DNA from 3 places in the Butyrivibrio sp. AD3002 genome. Region 1 is predicted to be linked to each of the others. Evidence: predicted binding sites of a transcription regulator. Region 1 holds the regulator's gene; each other region holds the start of a gene.
What was found. Region 1 encodes NrdR, which represses ribonucleotide reductase genes. Its sites were predicted from a motif close to CACAANATNTTGTG; they were not measured.
Positions count from the first base shown of each region.

Region 2: the regulator NrdR is predicted to act here: its motif matches at 2,613-2,626, upstream of nrdD (anaerobic ribonucleoside-triphosphate reductase).
Region 3: the regulator NrdR is predicted to act here: its motif matches at 3,259-3,272, upstream of G596_RS0107375 (ribonucleoside triphosphate reductase).

Region 1 covers NZ_ATVV01000012.1:75,193-85,526, forward strand. Annotated here, with positions in the region: gene G596_RS21680 (ABC transporter ATP-binding protein) at 1-686, opposite strand, end outside; gene G596_RS21685 (ABC transporter permease) at 708-1,541, opposite strand; gene G596_RS0109840 (ABC transporter permease) at 1,541-2,485, opposite strand; gene G596_RS0109845 (ABC transporter substrate-binding protein) at 2,512-4,122, opposite strand; gene nrdR (transcriptional regulator NrdR) at 4,245-4,751, opposite strand; gene ftsZ (cell division protein FtsZ) at 4,973-6,280, opposite strand; gene G596_RS0109860 (cell division protein FtsQ/DivIB) at 6,359-7,156, opposite strand; gene G596_RS0109865 (FtsW/RodA/SpoVE family cell cycle protein) at 7,170-8,384, opposite strand; gene murD (UDP-N-acetylmuramoyl-L-alanine--D-glutamate ligase) at 8,405-9,775, opposite strand; gene G596_RS0109875 (peptidoglycan D,D-transpeptidase FtsI family protein) at 9,799-10,334, opposite strand, start outside.
Region 2 covers NZ_ATVV01000030.1:15,167-25,500, forward strand. Annotated here, with positions in the region: gene trxA (thioredoxin) at 1-306, shown strand, start outside; gene G596_RS0116885 (SH3 domain-containing protein) at 426-1,250, shown strand; gene G596_RS0116890 (hypothetical protein) at 1,241-1,693, opposite strand; gene murI (glutamate racemase) at 1,725-2,555, shown strand; gene nrdD (anaerobic ribonucleoside-triphosphate reductase) at 2,697-4,913, shown strand; gene nrdG (anaerobic ribonucleoside-triphosphate reductase activating protein) at 4,992-5,531, shown strand; gene G596_RS0116910 (TatD family hydrolase) at 5,575-6,339, opposite strand; gene rsmA (16S rRNA (adenine(1518)-N(6)/adenine(1519)-N(6))-dimethyltransferase RsmA) at 6,329-7,201, opposite strand; gene G596_RS0116920 (hypothetical protein) at 7,436-10,334, shown strand, end outside.
Region 3 covers NZ_ATVV01000008.1:33,352-43,685, reverse strand. Annotated here, with positions in the region: gene G596_RS0107385 (M3 family oligoendopeptidase) at 1-29, shown strand, start outside; gene G596_RS0107380 (helix-turn-helix domain-containing protein) at 102-614, opposite strand; gene G596_RS0107375 (ribonucleoside triphosphate reductase) at 763-3,165, opposite strand; gene G596_RS0107370 (FIST signal transduction protein) at 3,403-4,713, shown strand; gene G596_RS0107365 (phosphatase PAP2 family protein) at 4,732-5,385, shown strand; gene G596_RS0107360 (lysophospholipase) at 5,416-6,222, opposite strand; gene G596_RS0107355 (type I phosphomannose isomerase catalytic subunit) at 6,368-7,312, shown strand; gene G596_RS0107345 (hypothetical protein) at 7,553-8,695, shown strand; gene G596_RS0107340 (carbon starvation CstA family protein) at 8,860-10,334, opposite strand, start outside.

The sequences.
Region 1 (10,334 bases):
ACTATAACTCTTTTGCAAAGCTGTCTGATGAGTGATAGATCGTGGGAGATAAAAATGATTGCGGTTCCTTTTTCTCTGTTCATTTTCCTAAGAAGTTCCACAATCTGAGCCTGAATTGTGACATCCAGCGCCGTCGTCGGCTCATCCGCGATCAATATCCTGGGCTCACCTATCATCGCTGCAGCTATCATAACTCTCTGGCGCATTCCGCCCGACAGCTCATGCGGATACATATTGTAAACACGCTCCGGCTCCCGAAGTCCTACTGCCTCCATCATCTCGATGGCGCGGCGTTTTCTTTCCTTTTTATCTATTTCGCGGTGGTGGATCCTAAGTGATTCCTCCACCTGCCAGCCAATCTTCTTCACCGGATTAAGAGAGGTCATGGGCTCCTGGAAAATCATTGATATCTCATCACCCTGATATGACCTCAGCTTTTGTCTGTCACAGGTTAAAAGATCGGTACCGTCGAACATGATTCTGCCTTGTTTCGTGAGGGCGTGTCTTTTCAAAAGTCCTGCGATTGCGAGGGCGCTCATGCTTTTCCCGGATCCGGATTCCCCGACGATTCCGACAATCTCGCCCTCTTCAAGCATAAGATCAAAGTCCTCGACAACCGTCTCCGGCTTGTCATGATCATGAAATTCTATATGAAGATCAGTAACATCAAGTATTACATTTCCCATAAACTGCTTTCCTTATAAAAATCATTGAATTCTCTTTATACCTTCACCAAGGAACGAAAATCCCAAAACCATAAGCACAATCACAAGACCTATGCTTATTACATAGCTGGGTCTGTTGAACAGATAACCCTGTGCATCCGAGAGCATTTTCCCGAGACTTGCATAGGGCGGCTGCGCACCTATTCCAAGGAAACTGAGTCCCGCCTCCGCAAGAACAGCATTGTTAAAGCCGATCATCACTGATGAAAGCAATACTCCTACCGTGTTTGGTAGTATGTGTACAAATATTATTCTGATATTTGAAACTCCCTGGAGCCTTGCTACTTCCACATAATCCATGTTTCTGCACCTTAGGAATTCACCTCGCACTATGCGGGCAAAGCTTGGTACAAATGATATTCCGAGAGCTACAGCAACCTGATAGGTTCCGGTTCCGAAAAGGCTCACAAAAACCAGCGAGAGCAAAATACTGGGAAACGCCAGCATTGCATCAATAATTCTCATTGTCACCTCGCCAAACATTCCTCCGAAATATCCGGCAAGAGCTCCGATAATTGTCCCTACTCCCGCTCCGATCAAAATGGTGAACGTCGCAATTATAAGAGTAATCCTGCTTCCGTAGAGAACTCTGCTGAACACATCTCTTCCCATGTTATCAGTGCCCATGATGTGCTTAAGAGAGATACCCTGAAGCTTTGCCGAAGCATCCATCTTAGTCGGGCTATAGGGAGTATAGAATACTCCCACTATAACCATAAGGAGTATTATTCCCGTAAGTATTGTCCCAAGGAGAAGAAATGTATTTCTCTGCCCTGTAGCTTTATTCTTTTTGAAAAGTGAAAGAAATTTCTTCATTACTCCTCCACCTCGATTCTGGGATTGATAATTCTGTAAATGATATCAACCAACAGGTTTATCACAAGGACCATGATTGCTATTCCCATGATGATTGCCTCTACCACGGGATAATCCCTGTTGTTGATTGAGCTTAGAAGTATGCGGCTTATTCCGGGGATTCCGAAAACCTGCTCAATTACAATACTTCCGGCAACCATATCGGCGAGAGCCATTCCCATAAATGTAACTACAGGAATCATGGCATTTTTCAAGACGTGACGATACAGAACGCCGTTTGTGGTATTCCCCCTACTGTAGGCTGTTCTTGTATAATCTTTTCCGGCCTCATCAATGACAGAACCTCTAAGAAGCTTCGTCGCCATTGCTGCCTTAGGAAGTGCTATGGCAAAAGCCGGCAAAATCAGGTATTTAAGAAATCCCTGAACATCCTTTGTATATGAAACAAAACCTCCCGGCGTGAATATTTTCAGAATCACACCAAAAAAGAAGGTCAATAATATTCCTGAGAAAAACGGCGGTACCGCCATAATTATCTGATTAATAACAGAAATCACATGATCAATTATTCCATTCTCGTACTTTGCAGTGTAAATGCCGAGCGGAATCGATATGATGACCATGATCACAAAAGACATAATAGCAAGTGTAAGCGTAATCGGGATTTTTTCTGCAAGCATACCAGCTACGGGAATCTTGTAATCATAGGAGGTTCCCATATCCCCCTGTAAAAATGCTATAAACCAGCGAAAATATCTGACAAGAAGTGGATCATTAAGTCCCATTTTTGCTCTGTACTGCGCTATCAGTTCAGGTGTAGCCTCTGTTCCGAACATTCTTGTTACCGGATCTCCCGGTATTAGGCTAAATGCAAAGAACACGCACAAAGATACAACGAATAAAGTCAGCACCATGCTCAAAACTTTTTTCAATACGTATCTCATATGCGTGTTCCTCTTTTTTCAATATTTTATTTAGCAGGTTTTATCTTTGAAAAATCCTGTGCGTAAAGCGGATAGAAAGTATAACCTGTAAACTTCTTATTTAATACTACAAACTCGGGAAGATCCTGAATGTATACATTTGCTGCGGTTTCAGAAAGAATCTTCTCACATTCCTTGTAGTTCTTGGTCTTCTCGGCATCATCAGTTGCATTCACAGCTGCATCAAATGCTGCATCGTAGGACGCATCATTGTAGTTGATGAAGTTGTTGTGCGCATCAGATCTGAATCTGCTAAGAAGTGCGTAAGCTGTAAGTGTTGAAGCATCAACACCGATAACAGTTGACTGGAAGTTGCGGTTTGTATATACATCATCAAGCCATGTATTCCACTCAACTTCCTGGATGGTAGCGTTAACACCGATAGCCTTAAACTCCTCAACAAGCACCTGTGCTGTGTCTACGTGCTGAGTGTAGTTTGAGGGAACGGTTATTGTAAAGTCGAAACCATTCGGATATCCTGCCTCTGCAAGCAGCTGCTTAGCCTTATCAATATCCTGGTTATAGGTCTCACTAAGGCTTGCATCAAAATACTTACCGAAGGAAGGGAACATACTGCTTCCGATCTCGGTTCCCTTTCCGTCTGATACAAAGTCCATGATTTCCTGCGGGCTTATAGCATAGCAGAGAGCCTGACGAACCTGTTCGTTGTTGAAGGGCTCCTCGGCATTGTTTAGATACAGTGCCTGAACAAGGTTCATGGTTCCTTCATATACATCAAACTTATCGGAAAGCTGTGACATCTGTGCAGATGTTACTCTTGCAAACATATCAATGGAGCCGCCTTCAAGATCCATAACGATTGAATCAGCATTAGCCTCAACCTTAAGTGTTATGTCCTTAATGTATGCGGGCTCGCCCCAATATTCATCAAACTTGGTAAGTATTACGTTCTCCTGAGGTGAACGTGAAACAAACTTATAAGGGCCTGTTCCCACAGGATTACCTTCGGGATCCTCATTGGAAGCGGGAATAATAGCTACTGTCATATATGCCAGAAACTCTGTATTTGCTTCCTTAAGTGTCATTACTACTGTGGAATCATCCGCAATCTCAACACTATCAATATTAGAAAATGCCGATATCAACGGATCTGTTCCATCGGTACCGGCATTACGCTCGATTGAATATTTAACATCCTCCGCCGTAACCGTAGAACCGTCATGGAACTTAACGCCTTCTCTAAGTGTGAAGGTATAAGTTTTTCCATCCTCAGAAATTGTGTACTCGCTGGCTATGGCAGGCTGCAGATTACCATCCTGGTCAGGCTTCACAAGTCCTTCGTAAACATTGAACAGTACTTCTCTGGTTCCCGCCGCCTGTGCGATGTGCGGGTCCATACTGTCAATATCCTGTGGAATACCAATGGTAATCTTTGAAAGATCATCTGAACTTGCAGTGTTGTCAGCTGTCTCCGCTTTACCGTCCTTTCCTGAACTGGTATTCTCGGTAGCATTGGTCGCATCTGCCGTAGATTCCTCTGCCTTTTTACCTGAGCATCCGCTCATAGTAAGAGTCAGTGTCGTTAACACAACTAAAAGTGTGGAAAGTCCTCTCCTTCCAATACCTTTTTTCATCATGTTACAATCCTTCTTTCTTTATTTAGTTTTCGCACCAAAACAATTTGATTATCAAGTCTTGATGCACCATAAACTATACGGAAAGACGTAGCAGATGTCAACAACCAAGGTCAGATTACAGTTTATTTCAACAAGGGGGTGTTCTTATCAGTAGAATCGGTTATCACACCCTCTTCTTCCTTCTCCAGTACTATCTTAAGCTCATCCATGAAGGTATTTACATCCTTAAACTCACGGTAAACAGACGCAAATCTTACATAAGCTACAGGATCGAGATTCTTCATCTTATCCATGCAAAGCTCACCGATAATACGGCTGGGGATTTCCTTTTGCTCAAGATTGAAAACCTCAGTCTCTACAGCATCGACAATCTGTGTAATCTGCTGAGCACTTACCGGTCTCTTGTGACATGCTCTCAGCACGCCTGCTTCGATCTTTGCACGATTGTAGGGTTCACGGTTATTATCCTTCTTGATAACAATAAGAGGGATAGTCTCAACCTTCTCATAGGTCGTAAACCTCTTCCCGCAAGAATCGCAGACACGTCTGCGTCTGATGGATGTATTCTCATCCGCAGGTCTTGAATCAATTACACGAGTGTTGTCTTTACCGCAAAAAGGACACTTCATAATGATAACCTTTCTGTGCTTTATCGCACATAAAAAATTATAGATTTGTAACTTTTGATTCTTTTACAAGATTTAGGGTCTAAAAAAAATACCCACACAAGTTATTGTAACATTGTGAAACGGAATTATCCACAAAAAAATGCATTATCTCGCTCAAACTATTAAAAAATGCAAAATAAAACAGTCACCCGATTATTCAGGTGACTGTTTGAAAGTCATTATTACTTTTTCTGTAAGAAATCCGGTATCTTAAGACTCTTAGCTTCTACAGAGCTTCTAACTTCAGGAGTACGATTAAGTCCTGATGAAGGTCTCTGAGTAGGCTGAGGAGTAACCGGTTTCTGTGTCGGTATTGTCTGAGCTGAACGAGCTGTCAGTGTATCAATCATGGGCTCGGGAGTAACCGGAACAGGCTGTACCTGCGGCTGAACCTGAACCTGAGGCTGTACCTGAACCTGGGGCTGAGGCTGTGCCTGAGCCTGCTGTGATGCAGCAGCTGCAGCCTGTGCTGCCTGAGCGGCTGCGGCTTTCTCAGCGTTACGATTAAGAGCCCTCTGCAATGCAGCAGCATTATTTGCTCTGTCATCAATACCTGTAGCAATAACAGTAATATTGCAGGTGTCTGCCATTGATTCGTCATACATAGCGCCGAATATGATATTAACATCATCTCCTGCAAGATTTCTGATATAGTCTGATGCAGTTGAAGCATCCATAAGTGTGATATCACCGGATACATTGATGATAACATTGGAAGCTCCGTCAATCTTAGTCTCAAGAAGAGGAGACTCAACCGCCATCTTAACTGCGTCCGCAGCCTTATCATCGCCCTTACCGGAACCGATACCGATGTGTGCGATTCCCTTGTCCTTCATTACTGTCTGAACGTCAGCGAAGTCAAGGTTGATAACAGCGGGTACGTTGATCAGATCTGTGATTCCCTGAACTGCCTGCTGAAGAACTTCATCAGCCTTCTTCAGTGCATCGGGCATTGTTGTACGTCTGTCAACAATCTGAAGTAACTTATCGTTAGGAATAACGATAAGAGTATCTACGTTGTTCTTAATTGTGTTAATGCCGGCAAGTGCGTTCTGCATACGTACGCGAGCCTCAAAAGCGAAAGGCTTGGTGACTACACCGACAGTAAGAATACCCATATCCTTTGCAAGCTTAGCTACAACCGGAGCTGCACCTGTACCGGTACCGCCACCCATTCCGCAAGTAACGAAAACCATGTCAGCACCCTTAAGAGCTGCGGAAATCTCTTCCTGGCTCTCCTCAGCAGCTTTCTGACCGATTTCCGGCTTTGCTCCCGCACCAAGACCCTTGGTGAGCTTCTCACCGATCTGAAGCAGCTTGGGAGCTTTGCAAAGCTGCAAAGCCTGCTTATCTGTATTAATTCCGATGAATTCTACACCGGAAATATTTTCCTCTACCATTCTATTTACAGCGTTATTTCCTGCGCCACCAACCCCAACAACAATGATCTTGGCACCGGATTCAGCCTCATTTGACTTTAGTTCAAGCAAGATAGTGCTCCTCCTTCATAACCTAAAACTCCTACAAAGCATTTTATAATTATTTTATATAATTTACAACCTAGAATTTTAATTTTTCTGTTCAAATGTAATGTTCTGAGTATTTGAATCATATTCTGACATTTCCAGGATGCCGCTTTTTCCTTGGAGTTCCGGCAAAATGTATTGTAATTGTATCACTTTTTCATCTATGTTGTCATTAGTTCCGAGACTGACTTCCACTTCATCAAAATAAATATAAAGATGAAAATCACTGTCAAAAAATATTTTATCAGCCTTCAGATCATATTTATTTAATAATTGAGTGATATCAAGAACCTCTTTAAAAACGTTTTCATTTTCGACAGGCAGCTTTTCATGCAGAACAATATAGTCGAAACTAAGCCCCAGCACAAGAGGAACATCATCAGAGGGCTGTTCTGAGGTCTCCACCACTATTCCGTCCCTGTCAAAGAATATATATCTGTCGAGGTACTTCACATATCCCGCAATAGCCTTTTCGTAAACATTGATCCTTATCGTGTCGGGAGAGAGTATTTCCACGTCCATTTTCTCGATAAAAGGGACACCGGTTATCTCCTTGTCCCTGTATTTGAGCGATAAGTACATGGAATTTCTGTCGAGTTTGTCTGTCATGACCATGTTCATGATCTCTTCATCGGTATAATGCACATTCCCGTCAACATAGACATTTGTGATGGTGTAATTATGCGCAAAATACGAAAGTGCCGAAATTGCCGCAATCAGAACGATAAGTATTATCGCTCCTATTATAAAAAGGCTCTTATGCAGAAAAAACAGCTCCCCAAAGCTCATTCGAGGAGCATGTGTTCTTCTTCTTTTTACTCGTCTTCTCTTTCTTGCCATTTACATAAAGTCCTTAAACGTCTATATGTCTTGCAACATTAAACACGATTCCAATCTCTGTAAGCAGGAAAAGCACAGCGGTTCCACCGTAGCTGATGAAAGGAAGTGTGATTCCCGTATTGGGGATGGTATTGGTTACAACGGCTATATTCAGAATAACCTGGATAGAAATATGAGCCATAACTCCGATAACAAGAAGAGCTCCATACATATCCGGTGCATTCTGGGCAATAACCATCATTCTGTAAATAAGAATAACAAACATGAGCATAACTGCTATCGCACCGACAATTCCCAGCTCCTCACAAATGATTGAAAAAATCATGTCGTTCTGAGCCTCGGGAATAAATCCGAGTTTCTGCATACTCTCTCCGAGACCTTTTCCAAAAAGGCCGCCTGAGCCAATTGCATAGAGGGACTGAAGTGTCTGATAACCCTTATCGTTTACATATGCTTCAGGATCAAGCCATGCAAGAATACGGACGAAACGGAAGTTCATGCTGCTGTTAAAGCCTGCTTTTTTAACAAAGAAAACCACGCCGGCAGCTGCTCCGACCACCGATCCGGATATGGCAATAAAGCGCCTGTAGCCCGGAGTTGATATAAAGAGCATTGCAAAAGCGATACAGAAAATAATAATTGCGGAACTTAAGTTACTCGTAACCTTCCATACCAGGAAGCATACCGGAAGAGGCACGCAGAGCACTATCCAGAATGCCTTGGGATTGGTTATGTTCCTGCTAAGCTTACTGATAAATGTTGCCAGCGCAATGATCATCGCCAGCTTTGCAGCTTCTGCGGGCTGAACAGATACTCCGCCTATCTTAATCCATCTGGATGCCTTGTTAATCGTCATTCCCATAGGAGTTTTAACCAGAAGGACAAGCACTATAGATAACACATACGCTATAGATGCGAATTTTTTATATATCTGATACGGGATTCTCGATACCACTATCATCACACCAACTCCCAAAACAGTCGGTATAAGCTGATGCTTCAGGTAATATGCCGAATCGCCCTTTTTCAAAGTCGCTTCATACGAGCTGGTAGAATATAGCATAACAAGACCAAATACCAGCAAGAAGAGCACAACAAAGACCATGCTGTAATCAACATAGACTTCTTTTTTTACTTTTTTCTTAGATACGGGTCTATCCATACCGCGAGTGGCAAACGCGCCAGACCTTGCTGTTCTTGTAGCTCCTGCCATTCTTGCAGCCTCCATACAAAATCCCCCTTTAAAACTTACAGATTATTCACATAATCCTTGAACTGTTGCCCTCTTACCTCATAGCTGGGGAACATATCCCAGCTCGCACAGGCGGGTGAAAGAAGCACAGCTTCTCCCGAAACAGCATTATCACTGCAATACTTAAGTGCTTCCTCGTAAGTCTCCATAAATACATAATCATTAAAACCATGCTTTTTTGCACAGTCTGCTATCTTCTGCTTGGTAACACCGATGAGAACAAGCTTTTTAACCTTGCCGTCAAAAGCCTCGATCCATTCATCGTACTCACTTCCCTTATCATATCCGCCGCCTATGAGATATGTAGGCTTGCACATAGCCTTTATTCCCTGGATTGCGGCATCGGGATTGGTTCCCTTCGAATCGTTGTAGTAATCAACGCCGTTTTTTGTGGCAACAAATTCGATACGGTGTTCAACCGCTTTGAACGAGCGGACAACGCCAAGTATTGTATCCATAGGAACTCCCATCGCAAGTCCCATTGCGATGGCAGCCATCACATTCTCATAATTGCAGGTTCCGACGAGGTTCATCTCGTGAACATTCATAACTTTCTCGGCCTTACCGTTTTCGGCGAGCATTATATCCTCTCCGTCAAGGAAAAAGCCTTCATCAAGCTTCCCCGATGATGAAAAGAACACCACCTTTGCAGGACATCTTTCGGCAAAAGCCCTGGTATACTCATTGTCATAATTGAGCACGCAGGTGTCGTCCTTAGTCTGATTATTTGTAATATTTTCTTTCATGGAGGCATAGCACTCCATGGTGTGATGTCTGTTCAAATGGTCCGGAGTAACGTTGAGAATCGCGGAAACCTTCGCATGAAAATTCTCCACAGCTTCAAGCTGAAAGCTGCTGATCTCTCCGATTGAAACCGTATCATCCGTCATCTCAAGAGCTCTCTCCGCATAGGAATAGCCAATATTTCCCACAACATATGTGGATGCAAAATGAGCCTTCATAATCTCGCCCACAAGGGTTGTTGTAGTAGTCTTACCGTTTGTTCCCGTTATGGCCACGAGACTTCCCTTGGCAAAATTGAAAGCGAGTTCTATCTCACTCCAGATAGGGAGTCCCGCCTCCTTAAGACGAAGAATAAGATCCGAATCAAGCGGAACTGCTGGGCTAGGAACAACAAGCACCAAATCCTTTATAACTTCATCAGAGAGTTCTCCGATAATTATCTCAGGTTCCGTTCCTTCATAGCCCGCAAGCTTTTCCTTTACAGCCTCCACGGTAACCTTTGTGTTTTCATCAAAAATTACAGGCTTTGCTCCTACTTTTCCAAGTAATTTCGCACTTCCTATTCCGGAAATGCCGGTTCCTATCACAAGTACATTTTTGCCGATTATATCTTTAGCTAACATAGTTATTCCTTCCAAATAATAAATCAGTCTCCCACAGAATCTTCAGTTTCAGGCGGGTTATAGTCCGGAAGTCCGTCACCGCTGATAGAATGACCATCCTCGGGATTAATCAGATCGCCTGTTTCCGGGTCAATATAATACCCCGTTTCCTCGTCTATTTCAAACGACTTCCATACAGGCTCAGTGTTTTCGGGAAGTTCATCCTCCGGAATCTTCTCCCAGATACTGTCTTCATCGAGGTCTCCATCTTCGGCATCGCCACCGGAAACTTCATCGCCGGTGTTCTGCATAACAGGATTACCATTTTCATCCAGCACCGGATTACCGTCCTCATCCAAAAGAGGTGTTCCCTGCTCCGCGGTAACCGGATTGCCGTTCTCATCAAGAATCGGGTTACCATTCTCATCCACTGTGGCTTCTGTTTTCTCAGCAGCTGCCATCATAATTTCCTTCTCTCTCAAAGCATCAAGCTCAGCCTGCTCTTCTTCTGTCACAGGCTCAGTCATAGGTATGTTCAGGTAAGGAAGAGCCTCTGTAAGCACCTTTTTTACAACTCTTG
Region 2 (10,334 bases), on a different contig from region 1:
ACAACAGACAACTTTGAGGAAGAAGTTCTCAACAGTAAGCTTCCGGTTCTTATCGACTTTATGGCTGACTGGTGTGGCCCGTGCAAGATGATGGCACCCATGATCGATGAGTTTGCTAAAGAATATGACGGAGAGCTCAAGGTTGGAAAGATAAACGTGGATGAGCAGCCTGAGATTGCTCAGAAATATGGCGTTATGTCTATCCCGATGTTTGCATTTATTAAGGACGGAGAACTTGTGGATCAGGCGGTTGGAGCTCAGAGTAAAGCTAAGCTTCAGAGTATGATTGATAAGGTTGTATCATAATCAAATTTTTGCTTATAACAAATATGTGCTATTATAGTTTCGGGTAGGCGATGCCTACCCGATTTATATTTTCATTTATAGGGGGAGATGTTGACCAAGGGATTTCCCAAGGAGAAGTCATGGCGGACAATATCAGAAATTTTAACGATTACAGAAGAAAAAACAGAAACGATGAATACTTTACAGAGGAGATAAATATAGAGATCCAGGATCCGCTGGATTTCCTTTCAGCTGATGAGAGGGAGGAGTACTACAGATCAAGACAGGCGGAAATGGATAGAGAAAGGGAGAGTCTTGCTGAGGACTCACCTGAATTTTATCTTGATGATGAGGACCTTGAACCTGTAAGTGTTGAACCCGAGAGTCCAAAAGAAAAGCCCGGATATATCAGAAAAAGGGCAAGAGAGCTGGAACGGGAAGAGCAGGTACGAGAAGAGAGAGTAAAAAAAGAAAAAGTCAAAAAAGAAAAGGTGCCAAAAGAGAAAATATATAAAGAAAAAGTGCGAAAAGAGAAGGTGCACCGGGAAAAGGTACGTAAAGATTATCGTGAAGAGGACGATAATGAGGGCGGAGTTGATCCGCTTATTATTGTAAGAATCTCTTCGATAGTTACAGGACTGATTATACTTGCTCTTATTGGAATGATATTTAAGGCTAAGGTTTATGATAAATATTTAAGACCCGATCCTGATGAAGAGCAGACTGAGGTTCAGGTAGGTGAACTCGCGGGATACACAAAGACAGGTGATAAGATAGTTACGACGGCAGACCTTAATCTGCGCAACACTCCCAGCACAGCCAGCGATGATTTTATCGTTGTTCAGGTGCCGGAAGGAACTACACTCGACAGAGTCGCTGTTAGTGATGACGGAGAATGGGCGCAGGTAAGCTATGATAATCAGCTCCTTTTTTGTGTCATGAAATACGCGACAGTTCAGGAATAGAAGGCGTGAAGCCAACCGTAGAACGGATCCAGTGCTTCACCTATATCCTCATAACTGTCACAAAGATTTTCGATTTTCTCTGTGATAGCCCCGGCCGAGACTTTTTCATTAAGAGCAAGTGACAGGCGGGCAGCTGTTTCGGATTCAAGAGGTCTTATGTCCATGTGAATAAGGATATCCTCATAAAGCCCCTCAACACTGGCGAACAGATGAGGATATTTTTTATGAATATAAGAGAGCTCATCCAGCAAGGTTTCCCTTCGCTGAAGAAGAAACAGAGTATATACGGGTTCCACTATTTCTGAAGGTTCAATCTCTTCTCTGTCGGAGCCATCGCCGTAATCGGCTTTTGATGCGTAATACTCGCAAACCTCCTGGATAAAAGGGCTTACATGCGGATCATCATATAATTTTTGAAGTTCAAATGTGTAGGATTCATTCATAATTAATAATGATACAACAACGAGGAATGATATGCGAATAGGAATTTTTGATTCCGGTGTCGGAGGCCTTTCTGTATTGAATGAGGCTTATCACAGATTTCCGGATCAGGAATACATATTTTATGCCGACACAAGGCATGTACCATATGGAACAAAGTCTGAGGAAGAGATAAAAGGCTATGTTGATGAGATTGTAAGATTTCTCATCAGCAAAGATGTCGATGCCATAGTGATTGCCTGCAACACAGCTACCAGTGTGGGTGCATCCATGGTAAGGGAAAAGTACAAGCTTCCAATTCTTGGAATGGAGCCTGCAGTGAAGCCGGCTGTTGAGGAGTGTCGTGACGACAGTAAAAGAATTCTTGTGATGGCTACTCCCGTTACCATAAGAGAGAAAAAGCTTGAGAGACTTCTTTCAAGAGTGGATTTGCAGCACAAGGCTGATTTACTTGAGATGCCGGGGCTTGTGAAATATGCGGAGAGAGAAGAATTCGACACGGAAGAGGTAAGGGATTATATCAGTAACCGCTTTTTGTCAGTTAATGCTTCCTATGAAAAGTACAGTGCGCTGGTTCTTGGATGCACACATTTTAATTATTTTAAACCTCTTTACAGAGAACTGCTGGGGGACAGCATTCATCTGATAGACGGAAACCACGGGACAATTAATCATTTGGGTGATGTTATGGGGCTAGAAGTTAAAAATGATGAAGATAAAGAGATCATTTTTAATGAACCACAAGATATTGTGGTTGGCTTCAACACCACATACTATGAGTCGGGAGACGAAATTACGGATAACGATAGATTGTCAAAATACCTTAGAATGCTGAACAGGCTTGAATTTGTAAGGAAGTTTTGATAACGGAAAATTGTTACTTGATTTATACTATATAATGTATTATAGTTTAATTGTAGCCACAAGATATAGTTTCGGGTGGCTACTATTTATCTAAAAATATAGGTATTTCCATATAAATGTACTTAAATAGGGGGTTCGCCAGTGAAGATTATTAAGAGAAGCGGTAAAGAGGTTACTTTTGATGGCGCCAAGATTTTGGCTGCTATTGAGAAAGCAAATAAGGAAGTAACTCCCGATCAGAGCTTGTCTGAAGATCAGATTAAGAGCATAGAGGCGCAGGTAGAGGATAAGTGTAACAGGCTTACCAGGGCTGCAAACGTAGAAGAAATCCAGGATATGGTTGAGGATGGCCTCATGGAGTCCGGGAAGTTTGAGGTTGCCCGCAAATATATCACTTATCGTTATCGCCATGCCCTTGTCCGTAAGTCAAACACAACGGACGAGCAGATTATGTCTCTTATCGAGTGTAATAACGAAGAGGTTAAGCAGGAGAATTCCAACAAGAACCCCACAGTTAACAGTGTTCAGAGAGATTATATGGCAGGAGAGGTCAGCCGTGACATTACACGCAGATTCCTTCTTCCGGATGACGTAGTTAAGGCACACAAGGACGGAATCATTCATTTCCATGATTCCGACTATTTTGCTCAGCACATGCACAACTGCTGCCTTGTAAACCTTGAGGATATGCTTCAGAACGGAACGGTTATTTCCGAGACAATGATCGAACGTCCCAAGAGCTTCTCCACAGCATGTAATATTGCAACTCAGGCGATAGCACAGATTGCAAGCTCTCAGTACGGCGGACAGAGTATTACATTGTCCCACCTTGTACCGTTTGTTGATGTAAGTAGACAGAAATTCAGAAGAGAAGTTCGCCAGGAGTTTATCGATGCTGGTATGGATGCAACTGATGAACAGATAAACGATATCGCCGAGATGCGTGTGCGCAAGGAGATAGAGCGCGGTGTTCAGGTTATTCAGTATCAGGTAATCACATTAATGACCACCAATGGTCAGGCACCTTTCATTACAGTATTCATGTATCTTGATGAGGTACCTGAAGGTCAGCTCAGAAACGATCTTGCTCTTGTTATCGAAGAGATGCTGAAACAGCGTATAGTCGGTGTAAAGAATGAGAAAGGCGTTTATATAACTCCTGCATTCCCGAAGCTTATCTATGTTCTTGATGAGGACAATATTCACGAGGGCACACCATATTGGTATCTCACACAGCTTGCTGCCAAGTGTACAGCAAAGAGAATGGTTCCGGATTATATCTCCGCTAAGAAGATGAAGGAATATAAGAACGGTGACGTTTATCCCTGCATGGGATGCAGAAGCTTCCTCACAGTTGACAGTGAAGACCTTGCCGAAGGTCTGTGCAACAAGGGTAATATTGCCAATGCGCAGAACTATACCGAGGGTGATCATAAGTATTACGGACGCTTTAATCAGGGCGTAGTAACCATAAACCTTGTTGATGCAGCCTGCTCATCAGGCGGAGACGAGGAGAAGTTCTGGGAGATAATGGAGGAGCGTACAGAGCTCTGTAAGAAGGCTCTTATGTGCAGACACAACCGTCTTCTTGGAACACCTTCCGATGTAGCTCCGATCCTTTGGCAGTTTGGAGCACTTGCAAGACTTAAGAAGGGTGAGACAATCGATAAGCTCTTATATGGCAATTATTCAACAATTTCTCTTGGATATGCAGGACTTTGCGAATGCACAAAGTTCATGAAGGGCGTAACTCACACCGATGCTGCAGGAAAAGACTTCGCACTCAGAGTAATGCAGTTTATGAATGATAAGTGCGCAAAGTGGAGAAAGGAAACAAATATTTCGTTCAGTTTATACGGAACACCCCTTGAGTCCACAACCTATAAGTTTGCAAGAGCACTTCAGAAACGCTTTGGAATTATTGATGGTGTTACAGACAAGAACTATATCACAAACAGCTATCACGTTCATGTAACCGAGAAGATAGATGCCTTCACAAAACTGAAGTTTGAGTCAGAATTTCAGGCACTTTCACCCGGAGGAGCTATCAGTTATGTTGAGGTTCCCAATATGAACAACAATCTCGAGGCTGTCCTCGCAGTGATGCAGTATATTTATGAGAACATCATGTATGCAGAGCTCAACACAAAGAGTGATTACTGCCAGTGCTGTGGATATAACGGAGAGATTCAGATTGAGAATGATACCGATGGCAAGCTGATCTGGAAATGCCCCAACTGTGGCAATACCGATCAGTCCAAGATGAACGTTGCAAGACGTACATGCGGCTATATCGGAACTCAGTACTGGAATCAGGGAAGAACGCAGGAAATCAAAGAGCGTGTATTACATCTTTGATGAATATATGTAAAAGGGTTTAAAAGGGGCTATCAATAGGTAGCCCCTTTTTGAGAATTATTAAAGGACAAAGTATTTATGAATTACGGAGAGATAAAAACAACAGATATTGCAAACGGAACAGGTGTCCGCACCTCACTTTTTGTTTCGGGATGCACTCATCATTGCAAGGGGTGCTTTAATGAAGAAACCTGGGATTTTAATTTCGGTAAGCCTTTCACGAAAGAAGTGGAGGATGAGATAATCGAATCACTAAAACCGGCTTATGTTAACGGTCTTACAATTCTTGGCGGTGAGCCAATGGAAATTCAAAATCAGAAAGTGCTTAGACCATTTATTGAAAGGGTTAGGAGGGAGTTTCCCAATAAATCGATATGGGTATATTCCGGTTATTTATGGGAAGAATTAACCGATGAGGAAAATAAGCGCTGTCACAGCGAAGACACGGAGCCGATTTTGTCGATAATAGATGTGCTTGTGGATGGTGAGTTTAAACTTGAGCTGAAAAATATTTCTCTGAGGTTCAGAGGATCTTCAAATCAAAGAGTCATTAATGTTCCTGCTACCAGAGAAAGTGGCAGCGTAGTACTCAGTGAATTCGGAGAAAATGATAATTAAGAAATAAAGAAAAAAAGCTGTCACTTTGGCAGCTTTTTTTAAATTATAAGTTATATAGTTTCTTTGCATTTAATTCAGTAATTTCAATAACCTTATCCAAAGGCAAGTCTTTAATTTCGGCAATCTTATCGGCAACGAATGGAAGGTTTAAGGAAGAATTGCGCTTTCCTCTATAGGGTTCGGGTGCAAGATAGGGCGAATCGGTTTCTATGACAATCTGCTCTATGGGGGCGTATTCAACAACTTCACGCAGCTTCTTTCCATTCTTAAAAGTGATGACACCACCGACACCTATATAAAATCCCATACCCAGATATTCCTTTGCAATTTCAACGGGATATGAGAAGCAATGTATATCACCGCCGATTTCCTCGGCTTTCATGCTTTTCATAATATCGAGGGTGTCTTTTGCCGCATCACGTGAGTGAATTATTACCGGGAGTTTAACCCTTTTGGCCATATCAAGCTGCGCTTCAAACCATTTTTTCTGGATATCTCTTGAAGGTTCATCATAGTGATAATCAAGACCGATTTCTCCTACAGCGACAGCTTTTTCATAGGAGCACAGGCTTTCAAGCCAGGAGAGCTCTTCTTCATCCATTTCATCGCAGTCACTGGGGTGAACACCGATTGTGGTGTAGATAAAAGGATATTTCTTAGTAAGTTCAATGGACTTCTCGACAGTTCTTTTTGATGCGGTTGCATTTACAATTGTTCCGATTCCGTTCTCAGTCATGGATGAGAGAAGAGAATCTCTGTCACTGTCGAAAGCTTCGTCATCATAATGTGCATGTGTTTCAAAAATCATTTCTATCTCCGATCAAAAGGTTCGAAAGCTCGGCAAACTCGGAAAGAGACAGCTTTTCGCCCCGAACCGAAGGATTTAATCCCATTTTTTCGAGAGCAGCTACTACCTGCTCCCTTGTGAGTCCAAGATTCCCGTTCGCAACACCGTTGGAGAGGGTTTTTCTTCTCTGGGCAAATGCGGCGCGGATTATTGAAAACATAAACTTTGAGTCTGTGACCTCTACGGGAGGATTTTTGTGACATTTTAAATGAATTACTGCGGAATCAACGCCGGGCTGAGGGATAAAACAGCTGGGTGGAACTACCTGAACCATGGAAGGCTCAGTGTAATATTGCACGGCAAGGGATAAAGCTCCGTAATCTTTGGACCCTGGCTTTTCAGCCATTCTGTCCGCAACTTCTTTCTGCACCATGACGGTAATGCTGTCTATTGGTAGCTCACTCTCAAGAAGCCTCATTAAAATTGGAGTTGTGATGTAGTAAGGAAGATTAGCAACGACCTTAATGGGCTTTCCGCTGTTTTCCTCACGAACAATTTTTTCTATATCAACTTTTAGTATATCCTGATTGATAACTTTGACATTATCATAAGCAGAAAGTGTATCCGCCAATATGGGAATAAGCATTTTGTCTATTTCCACGGCTATGACTTTACCTGCGCTCTCTGCAATATACTGAGTCATTGTTCCGATGCCGGGTCCGATTTCAAGTACAGTATCATCTTTTGTGACACCTGCAGCCTCTACGGTTCCTGTCAGAACAGAGTCATCTATAAGGAAATTCTGTCCGAATTTTTTCTGAATACTTAAGTTGTATTTTTCTAAAACTGCTTTTGTTCCGGATGCACATCCAAGTGTAGGCATTTTTTTATTCTCCGAATTCATAAATATTGGGATTTCAGTAGTGAAAAACTCTGAAACAAATGGTTTTGTTAATTAATTGTATCAATTCAGTAAAGATTTTGCCATATTTTAAAATCAAATGCGAGGAAAACCGCGAAAATACGCGGATTTTTAGCTGTGATTTTTTGACATCAAAAGACCTCTATGCTAAAATTCTACTAGATGTAGTATGAAAAAGTTTTAGAGGACAATATTTTGGATAAAACAGAATATAAAATTCGGGCAGAAGAAATTAAATCGCTGATAAGAGCACAGCGTTTTGCAGATGCAGTTAAGATTGCCGACACAATTGACTGGAAGAGAGTTAAGAGTGTCGGTATGCTTTGTGCAATCAGTGACCTTTACAAGGTAAACAGAAGATTGGAGGAGAGTAGAGATATCCTGCTCCTTGCATATGACAGAAGTCCTACAAGGAGAGAGATAGTTTATTCTCTGTGTGAACTGGCTATTGCCATGGGTGAATTTGTTCAGGCAGTTGAGTATTACAAGGAGTTTGTAAGACTTGCACCCAGGAACACCGCCAGATATATTCTCCAGTACAAGCTCTACGAGGCTCAGGAAGTTAGTCTTGAAGAGCGTATTGCTGTGCTTGAGGAGTATAAGAAGCATGATTATAACGAAAAGTGGGCATATGAGCTTGCTTATTTATATCATAGAGTAGGCCTCACAACAGAATGTATAGAGGAATGCGATGAGCTTTTCTTATACATGAGAGAGGGACGCTATGTTATTAAAGCACTTGAATTAAAAGCCCTTCATGAACCTCTTTCTCCTGAACAGAAGGCAGTATACGCAAAATATAAGGCAGAGACAAGCGGAAACATTCATGCACCGGAGTTCAAAGAGGCTGTTCCGGGGATGGATGCTGTTGATGGGAAAAAAGCACCTACGAGAGAGCTTCCGCATATATCTGAGGAGGAATTGCAGGCGCAGGCACAGCAAAACTATGTAGCTGCGCCCACACAGGAAGAGCAGCTTTACAACCAGCCGGTTTATGAGAGCCAGCCGGTGGAGGCACCTGTTCAGCAAGCGCTTATATATGAGCAGCCCGTTCAGGAGCCTGTAGCAGAAGAGCCTATCTATGAGGCTCCGATAAATGAACCATTTTCTGTTCCGACAGTAAATGTTGATACTTACAACACAGTAGATCTTCAGAAGGAAATAGCTGAGAATCTGAAGGAAGTACTTACGGAGAATCCTGATGCCGCGCTTTTTGCAGATGCGCATGGCCCGCAGGTTATAAGAGAAGAGGAAGAAACCGGTAATCTTGATACCGGAGATATGTTTGAAACTACAGGTGATATTGAGAAGCCTTCAATGTCAGAGCTTTTCTATGAGGACAAGACATATGGCACAGAGGCTGTGCAGGAGGAGAGAGCTGCAGTAGAACCTGTTACAGAGGCTCCGCAGATGCAGGAATCTGCAGTGGAACAAAATGATGAGCCTGTAGGGGAACAAAAAGAGGAAATTAGTACTGAGCCTGTACCCAGCACAGATACAAAGGTATGGAATACGGAATCTATGGAGCAGGTAAGGAAACAGATTCCTGAACCGGTACAGACTAAGACTCCTATAGCAGAGGAATTAAAAGATAAGGAAATTGCCGCAAATATCGCGCAGACCACCATGAATGATCACACTATGTATAAAGGTGTTGTTTTCATGGATGAGCCACTTCAGGATGAGGTTCCGGGTGCGGTAATAAAACCGAATATCAGATATCAGATCAATAATCACTTTGATAACATGCTGTCACAGGAATATGACGGTCAGATCAGCATGGCTATTGATGATGCCAAGCAGGTTGAGAAACAGATCACCGGTCAGATCAGCATTAATGAGTTCATGAGTGACTGGGAGAGATATAAGAAGGAGCAGCAGAAAAAGCAGTATCAGAGTGTCAAGAAGCTTGCAGCGTCCGAGACAGGTGAGTTGTTTAAAGATTTCGATAAGGACCTTCTGAACTCGGCACTTGGTGAGGAAAAACCTAAGGAAGAACCCGCAATTTCCGGAATTTTGAAACCCGGGGATGAGGAAATTACTCCTGTTGTGAAGACTGTAAAGGAAGAAATTCCTGAAGAAATCCCAACAGAAGAGCCGGTGACAGATGAGGGTACAGAGCCTATTGAAGAGGTAATATCAGAGCCTGCACAGGAAGAAACCGAGCAGGTTGAAATTGCTAAAGAAAAAGAGGCTTCATCTTCAGAAGAGGATACCTTTGCAGAGGCGTCTTCAGAGGAGATTGCGCCCATAGATGATCTTCAGAATACAACTTCGATGGTACAGATTACAGGAGAGGATCTCGAGGAAGAGGTCTCAGAGCCTGAAGCAGCAGAGGAACCGGTGGAAGAGTCCGAGGACGAGGAAAAAGAGGCAGCAGAAATCGATCTTGGAGAAACCACAGAGATAGAATCTGCTGAGATCGTGAGAGCCGAGGCAGGACTCAAAGAACTGACATACGAGAAAAAAGAAGAACCTGTTGAAGAAGAAATACCGGAAGCTTCTGAAGTCATTGAAGAGTCGGAAGAAATGCCTGCAACCGAGGAAGAGCCTACAAAAGAAGAAGTACCCGTAAAGGCAGAGACTCCTAAAGAAAACATTTCCAAAGAAATTCAAGATGAACCTGAATCTGCTGAGGATGATGAAAAAGAAGACAGAGGAATAGAAGAAAGAGTACGTGTAATGACTCCTGAGGAGAAAGGACTCTTTGGCCCTTATATTCATTACAAGAGATCCAGAAGGCAGATAGTACGCGCAATCGACAACCTGAGCATGGCTGCATATACAAACAATGCGATAGTTACAGGTGAGGAAGGCGCCGGTACCGTGAATCTGGCAAAGGGTCTGATAAAGGCAGTACAGCAGACAGATTCAAACTTCTCAGGAAAAGTTGCTATGATTACGGCGATTAAGCTGAATAAGAGTTCTGTCAGCTCAATTCTGGATAAGATAGTCAATGGTGCTCTTATTATCAGAAGAGCAGCTGATCTTAAGGAGGATACGGTAGTTACTCTTCTTAAGCAGTTGCAGAGTGAGAATAAGGGATATATTTTAGTCATTGAAGACACAAGAGATGATATTGACAGGCTGCTTG
Region 3 (10,334 bases), on a different contig from region 1:
ACATGCAGGATAAGGCCAATTTGGAATAAAAAACGTAAAATAAAATGGCATGTGTTATTCTTCACATGCCATTTTTAATGCTCTAATTGTAGAATTATGCGTTATTTCTTTGCTAAAAGCGCATTCAGCTTCTCTTTGTTAATCTGGCCATTTGCTACGGTATTAGCCATCCAGATCTTAAGAGACTCTACTGTCTGGTCAATCTGAGCGAGCTGCTTCTGGATATTAACGAAATCAGGAAGCTCGTCATCAGAGATAATGCCATCTGCAGTGATGTCTATAAGCCTGTTTCTCTGTTCGTCAAGCGAATTGAGAGAAGAAAGCATGGCAAGTACAATCTCGGAGAGAGTTGACTCTTTGGCAACAGGTACGGAATCCTGACCGATTCTGCACTCGTGTGTACAGTAAAAATTGCATAATTCCGGCTTTTTATAAGCCTCTGCCATAGCAACAACATCTTCCGGCTGAATCGCAGTCTTTTCGGTTTCTATTTTTTCAAGGCGGCTTTCGCTGATAAAACCGATACGCTCACTGGCCTGTGCTCTTGTGAGACCTGCTTCCTCGCGGCTTTCAAAGTAAATATTCTTGTTTTCCTTGATGGATTTTTTCCCCATTTTTGCTCCTCCATAGAACTCTTTCATTCAATAATATACGAGATTACAGCACTTGTCTAATAATATATGCAGGCAATTTGAAAATTACACAATAAAAACCCCGGAGATCCGGAGTTTTTATCGTAGAAGAAGGTTTATAGAATAAGGATTATACTGCTGTGTTCTGCTTTGTATGATTTATCCATCCCTTTATATCTGATACTCCGGGATATAACTTATATCCGCCCCCTTCGGGGATGGCAAGTGTGGGAGCCTGCATGATACCCAGCTCCTGAGCAAGGTCTGAGTTGTCATTTGCATCCATAAGCTCGTACTTGACACCGGCTGTATCCAGAAGAGCAGTGGCTATTTTGCAATTTGGACAAGTCTTTGTCTTGAATAAAAGTACCGAATTCATATCGGGTGTTTTTATATTTATCAGGTTGTTTTCAAGCTCTGCGGCAGTTTTTACTGAAACTGATACATTCTCGCGTTTCAAAGTTGAATGTGCTACATCATATACTTTTCGATCTTTATATTCCTGAGCCTTACCATCGTTCCAGTTTGCAACAGGACGATAATAACCTGTAATACGGCTGTAAACCTCGGTTTTTGCACCGCATATAGGACAAACAGTCTGCTCACCGGAGAGATATCCGTGTTCCTTACAAATAGAATAGGTTGGTGACATTGTGTAGTAAGGAAGCTTGTAGTTCTCGGCAATTTTTCGCACAAGATTGGCAGCGGCTTTCCAGTCAGGAAGCTTTTCTCCTAAAAATGCATGGAATACGGTTCCCGAGGTATACAATGTCTGTAATTCATCCTGAATATCAAGAGCTGAGAAAATATCCTCAGTGTAGCCTACAGGCAGATGGGATGAATTGGTGTAATAAGGCGTTTCAGCCATGTTCGCGGTTATGATATCTGGATAAAGTTCCTTATCATGCTTAGCAAAGCGATATGTGGTGGATTCAGCAGGTGTAGCCTCGAGGTTGTAGAGATCACCGTACTGCTCCTGGTAATCGGATAGACGGTCTCTCATATGGGTGAGAACTTCCTTGGTAAACTGCTGAACTTTCTCGTTTGTCATGTCGGCTCTAAGCCACTTTGCATTCAGACCCACTTCGTTCATTCCGATAAGTCCAATGGTTGAGAAGTGGTTGCTGAAGGATCCGAGATATCTCTTGGTGTAAGGATATAAGCCCTGTTCAAGAAGTTTGCTAATAACCTGACGCTTAGTATTAAGGCTTCTTGCAGCGACATCCATGAGATGATCCAATTGACTGTAGAAGTCATTTTTGTCCTTCGCAAGGTATGCAATTCTGGGCATGTTGATAGTAACTACGCCGATAGAACCTGTTGATTCGCCGGACCCGAAGAATCCGCCTGATTTTTTCCTTAGTTCGCGAAGATCGAGGCGCAGCCTGCAGCACATGGAACGAACATCGCTGGGCTCCATGTCTGAATTTATATAATTTGAGAAATACGGTGTGCCGTATTTTGCAGTCATTTCGAAGAGAAGTTTGTTATTTTCAGTCTCGCTCCAATCAAAATCACTTGTTATTGAATAGGTGGGGATGGGATACTGGAATCCACGTCCGTTGGCATCTCCTTCAATCATTATCTCGATAAATGCCTTGTTGACCATGTCCATCTCACGCTGGCAGTCGCCATAGGTGAAATCAACTTCTTTTCCGCCGACAATAGCGTTAAGGTTCCTAAGATCGGTAGGAACGGTCCAATCCAGAGTGATGTTGGAAAACGGTGCCTGTGTGCCCCATCTGCTTGGAGTATTGACTCCGTAAACAAAGGACTGGATACACTGCTTGACATCTTCATAGGAAAGGTTATCAATTTTCACGAAAGGAGCAAGATATGTATCAAATGACGAGAAAGCCTGCGCACCTGCCCACTCGTTCTGCATGATTCCAAGGAAATTGACCATCTGGTTGCAAAGAGTGGAGAGATGGTTGGCAGGAGCGGATGTAATCTTGCCGGGAATGCCGCCAAGTCCTTCCTGAATCAGCTGTTTAAGACTCCATCCTGCGCAATATCCTGATAGCATGGCAAGGTCATGGATGTGAATTGCAGCGCTTCTGTGAGCTTTTGCAATCTCTTCGTCATATACCTCTGACAGCCAGTAATTTGCTGTAATGGCGCCTGAATTTGAGAGAATGAGACCACCGATAGAGTAGGTAACCGTTGAATTCTCCTTAACACGCCAGTCATTGATTTTGAGGTAGTCATTTACAAGATCCTTGTAGTTTAAAAGTGCAGAGTTGATATTGCGGACCTTCTCACGCTGTTTTCTGTAGAGAATGTAAGTCTTGGCAACGTCGGAATAACCTGATTCTGAGAGCACTTTCTCAACACTGTCCTGAATCTGTTCTACTGTTATCTTATTGTTTGAGATTTTGCTTTCGAAATCTGAAGCTACCCGAAGAACCACAAGATCTATCACACTTGTGTGATAGGGCTTATCAAGAGCTACAAAAGCTTTGATTATAGCAGATGATATTTTTGAAATATCAAAACTCGCAATACTACCGTCTCGTTTTACTACATCATACATAAGAACACCCCCAAAAAACTTAAATACCCACTACATATAAGGTATCACATAAAATGTGGACGGTCAATATATAGGCAATTTATTAATTATAAACACTATATATTGTGTTATCCGTTTCTTTGCGGCAAAAACGGCATGATTACAAGTGTTTCTTAAAAGAGCTATTTCAGATATGTTTTGTTTGCCTTATAATATTAGACGTGATAAATTATTTTCTTATGACAGAGGTTAATGCAATTGAAACAATTTAATTATGAATTTACTGCAGCATCAGAGGTAACCAAGGCTTTATCAGAGGTCTATGCATATACTCAGAGAACGTCGTTCAAGTCTATACTTTTCCACTTGTACACCATAGCATTTGGCAGGGAAGAGATACATGAAATCCAGCAGGAAATAAAAGAGATGTATCCCGATGCACATATAGCAGGTACCAGTTCAAATGGGGACATCTGTGATGGCCATTTGGCTGAATACGGACTGGTTATGGCTGTTTCTATTTTTGAGAGTACAGAGATTGGTGTTCATCTTTTTGAAACAGAAGAAGGCCGCGAAGAGGACACGGGAAGAGATATTTGTCGCAGCATAGATGTAACGGATAGCATAAAAGCCGCAGAAATACTTATGACCTTGAAATCTATAAACAGTACCAAGATTCTCAGGGAAGCTGAAAAGTGCGAGAAAAGTGTAAAAATCTTTGGGGCAGGTAGTGCAGGGAAAAAGATTGAAGAAAACGTAACAATGGTTATCGGGGATACTGAAACGTCGGAGCATGGCGTAGTTCTTGTGACTTACTCGGGTGATGATTTTCATATAGATATTCATCATGCTATCGGATGGAAGCCGCTCGGAAGAGATCTGACCGTAACCAGGATAGAGGATAAGAGGCTGTACGAGCTTGACGGGGTGCCGGCAGGTGATATCTACAGTAAATATCTGGACATACAGGCAGATGAGAATTTCTTTGCCAATATTTTGGAATTCCCGATTATGTCCAACCAGCATGGACATGAAGTACTGCGTATGCCGTTTTCCTGCAATACCGAGGATAGATCACTAATGCTTGCGGCTGATATTAAGCAGGGTTCTAAGGTTAACCTGTCCTACGGAGATCCTGACGTTATTAAATCCGATGTTGAGGACCTTGTGTGGAATGTAAGAAGCTTTGCTCCACAGGCAGTATTTCTGTATTCCTGCGGCGTCAGACGCCTCTATTGGAAATATCTGATTAATAAGGAGACCGGTCCATTCAGCCTGATTGCGCCTGTAAGTGGTTTTTATTCAAGTGGCGAGATCATGCGTATGGGTGAATACATAATAGAACATCATATTACGCTTATGGCTATCGGAATGCGAGAGGGCGGACAGGCTATGTCGCAGCCTACCGGTATAGGAGATAAGGAGATAGAGGTTCCTGAGGAGCACAAGATGCATGATCAGCTGTCAATGGTTAGAAGATTGGCTAATTTCATAAATGTGACAGCAGCTGAGCTTCGGGAAGCAAATGAGAATCTGCAGGAAAAATTGCAGGATAGAACTAAAAATTAATAGGAGATATAATAAATTATGAAAAGTAGAAAAAGTTTTGTTGTTTCGGGGGTTTTTGCTCTTCTTGCGCTGATTCTGATTATTCTTGTTAAGAATGTGGATGTTGCCGTAGTTCCGGAGACGGGCAAGCCGATGGGATTTTATAGCATAAATACTGCATTTCATAACATTTTCGGAATAAATATCATATGGTATAGAATAACGGAGATTTTCGGAATTCTTGCACTTCTGGTGTGTGCTGTGTTTGCTTTGATCGGACTTTTACAACTTATAAAAAGAAAAAGCATAACCGAAGTCGACCCTGTTATCATAAAGCTTGGATGCCTTTATGCGGTGGTTATAGCTCTTTATGCATTGTTTGAAAAGGTGATTATCAATTACAGGCCGATAATAATGCCGGATGCTACCGAAGCGGAAGCTTCATTCCCGTCTTCGCATACAATGCTCATCTGCGTGGTAATGGCCAGCACAATTATGGTAATTGGGAATTATATTAAAGATGAAAAGCTGTTGAAGCTTCTGAAGATCTGCTGCGCAGTAATTATGGTTGTTACCGTAGTGGGCAGACTTATCTGCGGAGTACACTGGCTTACAGATATTCTTGGAGGAATTCTTATAAGTTCGGCACTCCTTTTCCTATTTAAAGGCATAGCAGATAAGGATCTAAGATAATAATAGCAAGAGATATTAAATATATATGAGTTAGTGACTGGCCCAGTCAGCGATAATGTCCGCTGTCTGGGTTATTTGATTATAATTGGTGATTTCCGGCTCTCCATCACCGTTTTGGATACCATAACTTCCAAAATAGGAATGAATGCCGCCGAGAATGATATGCTCCTCGGAATCCTTAGGCCAGTATTTCTTGCTCTTTTCATAATTTTCACGATCGAGTACTTGGTCATTCGAGCCATAAATCGAAAGGAGACGGAGATTGCTGTTTGATAGATCTTCCGTCGGATATGAAGCGCAAAGAATAATTCCGCTGTACTCAGAAGACATAGTTACATCTTCTGAACTGCCGCCTTCTTCGGGGATGAGGTTTTTCCCAAGATGAACACATGCAGCAACGCCTCCGAGAGAATGCCCTGCCAAGTACCAGTCGAGTTCCTCAGCTTCCTTGTTGAATTCCTCATACCCGGAAGTGATTCGGTCTACTGCATTTGTGCTAAGCAGTGCCAGGTTTTCAGGCATTCTTGGTAAAAGGCATATATATCCTCTTGCAGCAAGCTCATACATAAGTCCGTTGTAGGAGGTATATTCTACTTTTCCGCCCGGATAAAATACAATAACAGCCTTAATTTCCTGCTTTTGAGGGATAAAGACCGCTCCGTCTTTGGTTGAATATGAGTGCACGTCATTTCGAAGTAATTCCTGAATGTTCTCGGTAATGCTCAGGTCTGCGCGGTAGTAGCTGCTTGTGTACAGCTTGAAAGCGATTATGAGAACAGCAGCAATAAAAATGAGTGCTATTATTATCCATTTAAGAAATTTTTTTATTTTTTTCAAAGCATCACGCCTTCTTTGTTTGATTATTTCTAATTCAGTATATCACAATATGAGAGTCATAATTGTAATAGTTGCATAAATATGATTTAAGATACTATAATAAAATTCCCAATTCAGTATTATGTAATAAAAAGAGAGGATAAAAATGTCAATATTAAAGCTAAAAGCAGCCACAAAAGATTACTTGTGGGGTGGAAACAAGCTTGTGGATGAGTTCGGAAAAATCCCGGCAGGTGATGTTACCGCAGAGAGCTGGGAACTTTCATGTTATCCGGGTAGCGAATCGGTAATAGAGAACGGAGATTTTGCGAATAAGACCATTACTGAATATATACAGCAAAACGGCAGGGGAGTTCTGGGATCAAAATGTGAACAGTTCAAAGATTTTCCTGTCCTTATCAAGTTCATTGATGCAAAAAAGGATCTTTCATTACAGGTTCATCCGTCCGATGAATATGCAAAAGAGCATGAAAATCAGTATGGTAAAACCGAAATGTGGTACATTATCGATGCTGAAAAGGATGCCTTTATATACTATGGGTTCAACCGTGAGATTACAAAGGATGAATTTGCGGCAAGGATTGAAAACCAAACTCTCACAGAGGTTCTGAATGCGTATCCCGTAAAAAAAGGAGACGTTATTTTTATAGAGTCGGGAACCCTGCATGCTATAGGTGCGGGCATACTTCTTGCTGAAATTCAGCAGAATTCGAATGTAACATACCGCGTATATGATTATGGCAGACGTGATAAAAATGGCAATCTGAGGGAGTTACATGTAGAAAAAGCCATGGATGTTACTACGCTTGCGCCGGTTACTAAGGTTCACCCTAAGGACGGTCACATCGCTGCATGTAAGTATTTCACTGTGGACAAAGTTGTTACATCACAACAGACTGGCAACAAATTCTGCGGAAATATCGGAAAGGAATCCTTCCTTCATGTACTTATAGTGGATGGAAGCGGAATAATACGCTGTGAAGGCGAAGAAATGGAGTACAAAAAGGGTGATAGCTTTTTCCTTCCTGCAGGAAGTGGAGAATATGAGATAGAAGGATGCTGTGAAGCACTTCTTACCTATGAAGAATAAATAACAACTGTGATATAAAACTGAATTAATAACTGGAGGCCTTCCGCAAATTCTGCGGAAGGCTTTGTTTATATTCAGCGTGTTAGATGACCAACTTGTTACCAAGGTGTTACACATATTTCAATTTATCGAAAAAACACTTAAAAAATCCTTGACATTTTTTTGGCAAATGTTAGAATTGTTCCTATGTTGCAAAAAATTGCAAACATATAGACAATACCAAAAAGGAGGAAAAAAGTAATGGGGAAATTTTCTAGAATGGGGGCCGCCGCTCTTGTAGCAGCTTTATCATTTTCCATGGTTGCACCGATAAGTGCAAATGCGGAAATAATGAAGAATTATGATGCAGCGACGGATACATACACTTATTGTAACGAGGATACAAATGAGGTTGTAACTTTTAAGGCAGATGAGGGAAAGATGGAGGATACAAGCCTTCTTTATAACGAAAAGAAGGTTTATTACGTCAATGTAGGTCAGTATATGGAGATTCCTTCGATTTATACCACACCGGATGTCGTAAAGTTTACAGGTTTTAAGTCAAGCAGTAAGAATCTTAAACTCAGAATGTATGATTCTTTCGAAGCAACAAATACCGGAAGCCCGAAATATGCGTACTATAAGAAGGTGGATGGAAAAAAATTATATTTTTACAGAGATGTTAATGGAAACATGCAGTCTGCTGAGTGGGATGCGCTTAAGGAGATGTACAAGGGATCAGGATGGTACAGATTACAGTTCTATGCTAAGAAACCCGGTAAGTACAAGGTTAATTTTAACGCAGTTAACGCTCAGGGCGCTGTTGTAGCCAACAAGAGCATTACGATTATCGCTAAGGCTGATACGAGAGCAATCAAGTCAATTACCTTTGCCGGCAAGAATGTTCTAAAAGACACCGACGGAGATGGCAGAGACGATTATAGAAACTATTATGCAAAAACCGGCAACTACACAACAAAGAAAAAAGGTAAACTTGTTGTAACTGCCAATAAGGGTTATAAGATCAAAAAACTCGAAATAAGTAGTGCGGTTGTTGCAGCAGATAAGCCCGATGACGGATGGGAAGGAACAAAGAATAAAGGCACAGAAGAGGTTGATCTTAACGGAAACGGCAGAACAGATGATGTTGTAAACGGTCAGTCAGAGAAATCAGTAAACAGAGTCTGGAAAACCATTAAGAATAAGAAGACCTTAAAGCTCAGTACAACGAGCGAGGATGCAGAAGTAGATTACAGCCTGGTTAACAAGAAGGACAATAGCAAGACCAAGGTTAGAAAGACAAACGGAATAATTCATCCGACATTCCTTCGTGTAACATACTACGATACAAAGAATAAGAGGACAGTAAGAGAAGTATATGAGATATGGCTTCTCAAAAAGTAATTGATTATGAAAAGAAATAAAAACAGTTAAACAGTACTCGGCAAAAACTGAATAACAGTAAAAAGGCTTCCCCGATCGAAGCCTTCCCCTTTGGGGGGAAGGTGGCACGAAGTGCCGGATGAGGGGAAGCCTTTTTTCGTCTTCACGACAATTATTCGAATGATTTAAGCAACGTTCTCGTCTTTCTTGCCTGCATTCTTCTGATTTCTCTGTGCAATAAGTACCTTGGCAGCAATGCCTGCAAGTACAAGAGACAGAGCAACAAGAAGTACGGCGATTCCTGCCTGGATAAGAGCCCAAACATCTGCTGCACCTGTTGTGTAAGCAGTAAGCTTAGCTGTTATTGTCTGGAAAAGTGAGCAAACAGTTACAGCAAGCATAAAGATCATAGGAATGAAGAACATCTTGTTGTTCTTGCCTACAGCACCGAGCCATGTGCAAACAGCGATAAGACCTACAGCTGCAAGAAGCTGGTTTGCTGCACCGAACAGAGGCCAAATCTTTGTATAACCGGTCATACCAAGGCTTACACCAAGAACAACTGTTATTGCTGTTGCAACATAAGGATTGGCAAGTACCTTCTTGTATCCGGTAGCATCCTTTGCTGTTTGGCCCTGCTCAAGGAAGAACTCCTGGAACATGTATCTTGCAAGTCTTGTAGCTGTATCAAGTGATGTCAGGCAGAATACGGATACTGCAAGGATAAGCATCTGGTACATGATATTCTGTACGCCGGGAGCAAAGCTTCCGATCATAGCTGAAAGACCGCCGGCAAATACCTGTGTGGGGCTTGCGTAGGTTCCGTCAGAAGCTGCAGACCATACAAAGCCGATTGCACAAAGAGAGATAACAGCAACTGTACACTCGATGAGCATTGAGCCGTATGCAACGGGGCGTGCGTTCTTCTCATTATCAAGCTGCTTAGCGGTTGTTCCGGATGAAACAAGTGAGTGGAATCCGGAGATAGCGCCACATGCGATTGTTACGAAAAGTGCAGGGAAAGCGGTTCCTGTTGTGAATACGCCGGTTCCCTTAAGAGATGCATCTCCCATAGCGGGAACTGCAAACTGGCCGTGGCCTGTAACTACTGCACCGAGTACAGCAATAACACCTGCTGCAATCATGAAGTAGAGAAGGAAAGAGCTGAGATAATCTCTGGGCTGCAGAAGGATCCATACAGGAGTTACTGAAGCAACCAGGATGTAAGCTCCAAGTATCCACATCCAAGCGTTGTATGAGAGTGCGATAGGATGGAAGTTAAGGCCGATAGCCACAATAGCAGCTATGCCAACACATCCGAATACAGAAGCAACACCTACAGGGGCATTTTTTCTGTAAACAAAATAACCAAATACCATAGCAAGTGCTATGAAAAGTAATGAAATCATTGCTGTGGACTCGTTTGCGGCAAGAGTTGCACCCTCAACAGCAGCGCCTGCAGCGGTAGTTGTACCAAAAGTACTTGCTACGATTGAACTGAAGGCTGCTACAACGAGCAGAAGTGTCAGATAGCCGAAAGTAAGGAACAACTTCTTAGCTGTTCTTCCCATGGAATCATCAATGATTTCGCCGATAGACTGTCCCTTGTGACGAAGGGAAGCGAAAAGAGCGCCAAAATCATGGACACCTCCAAAGAAAA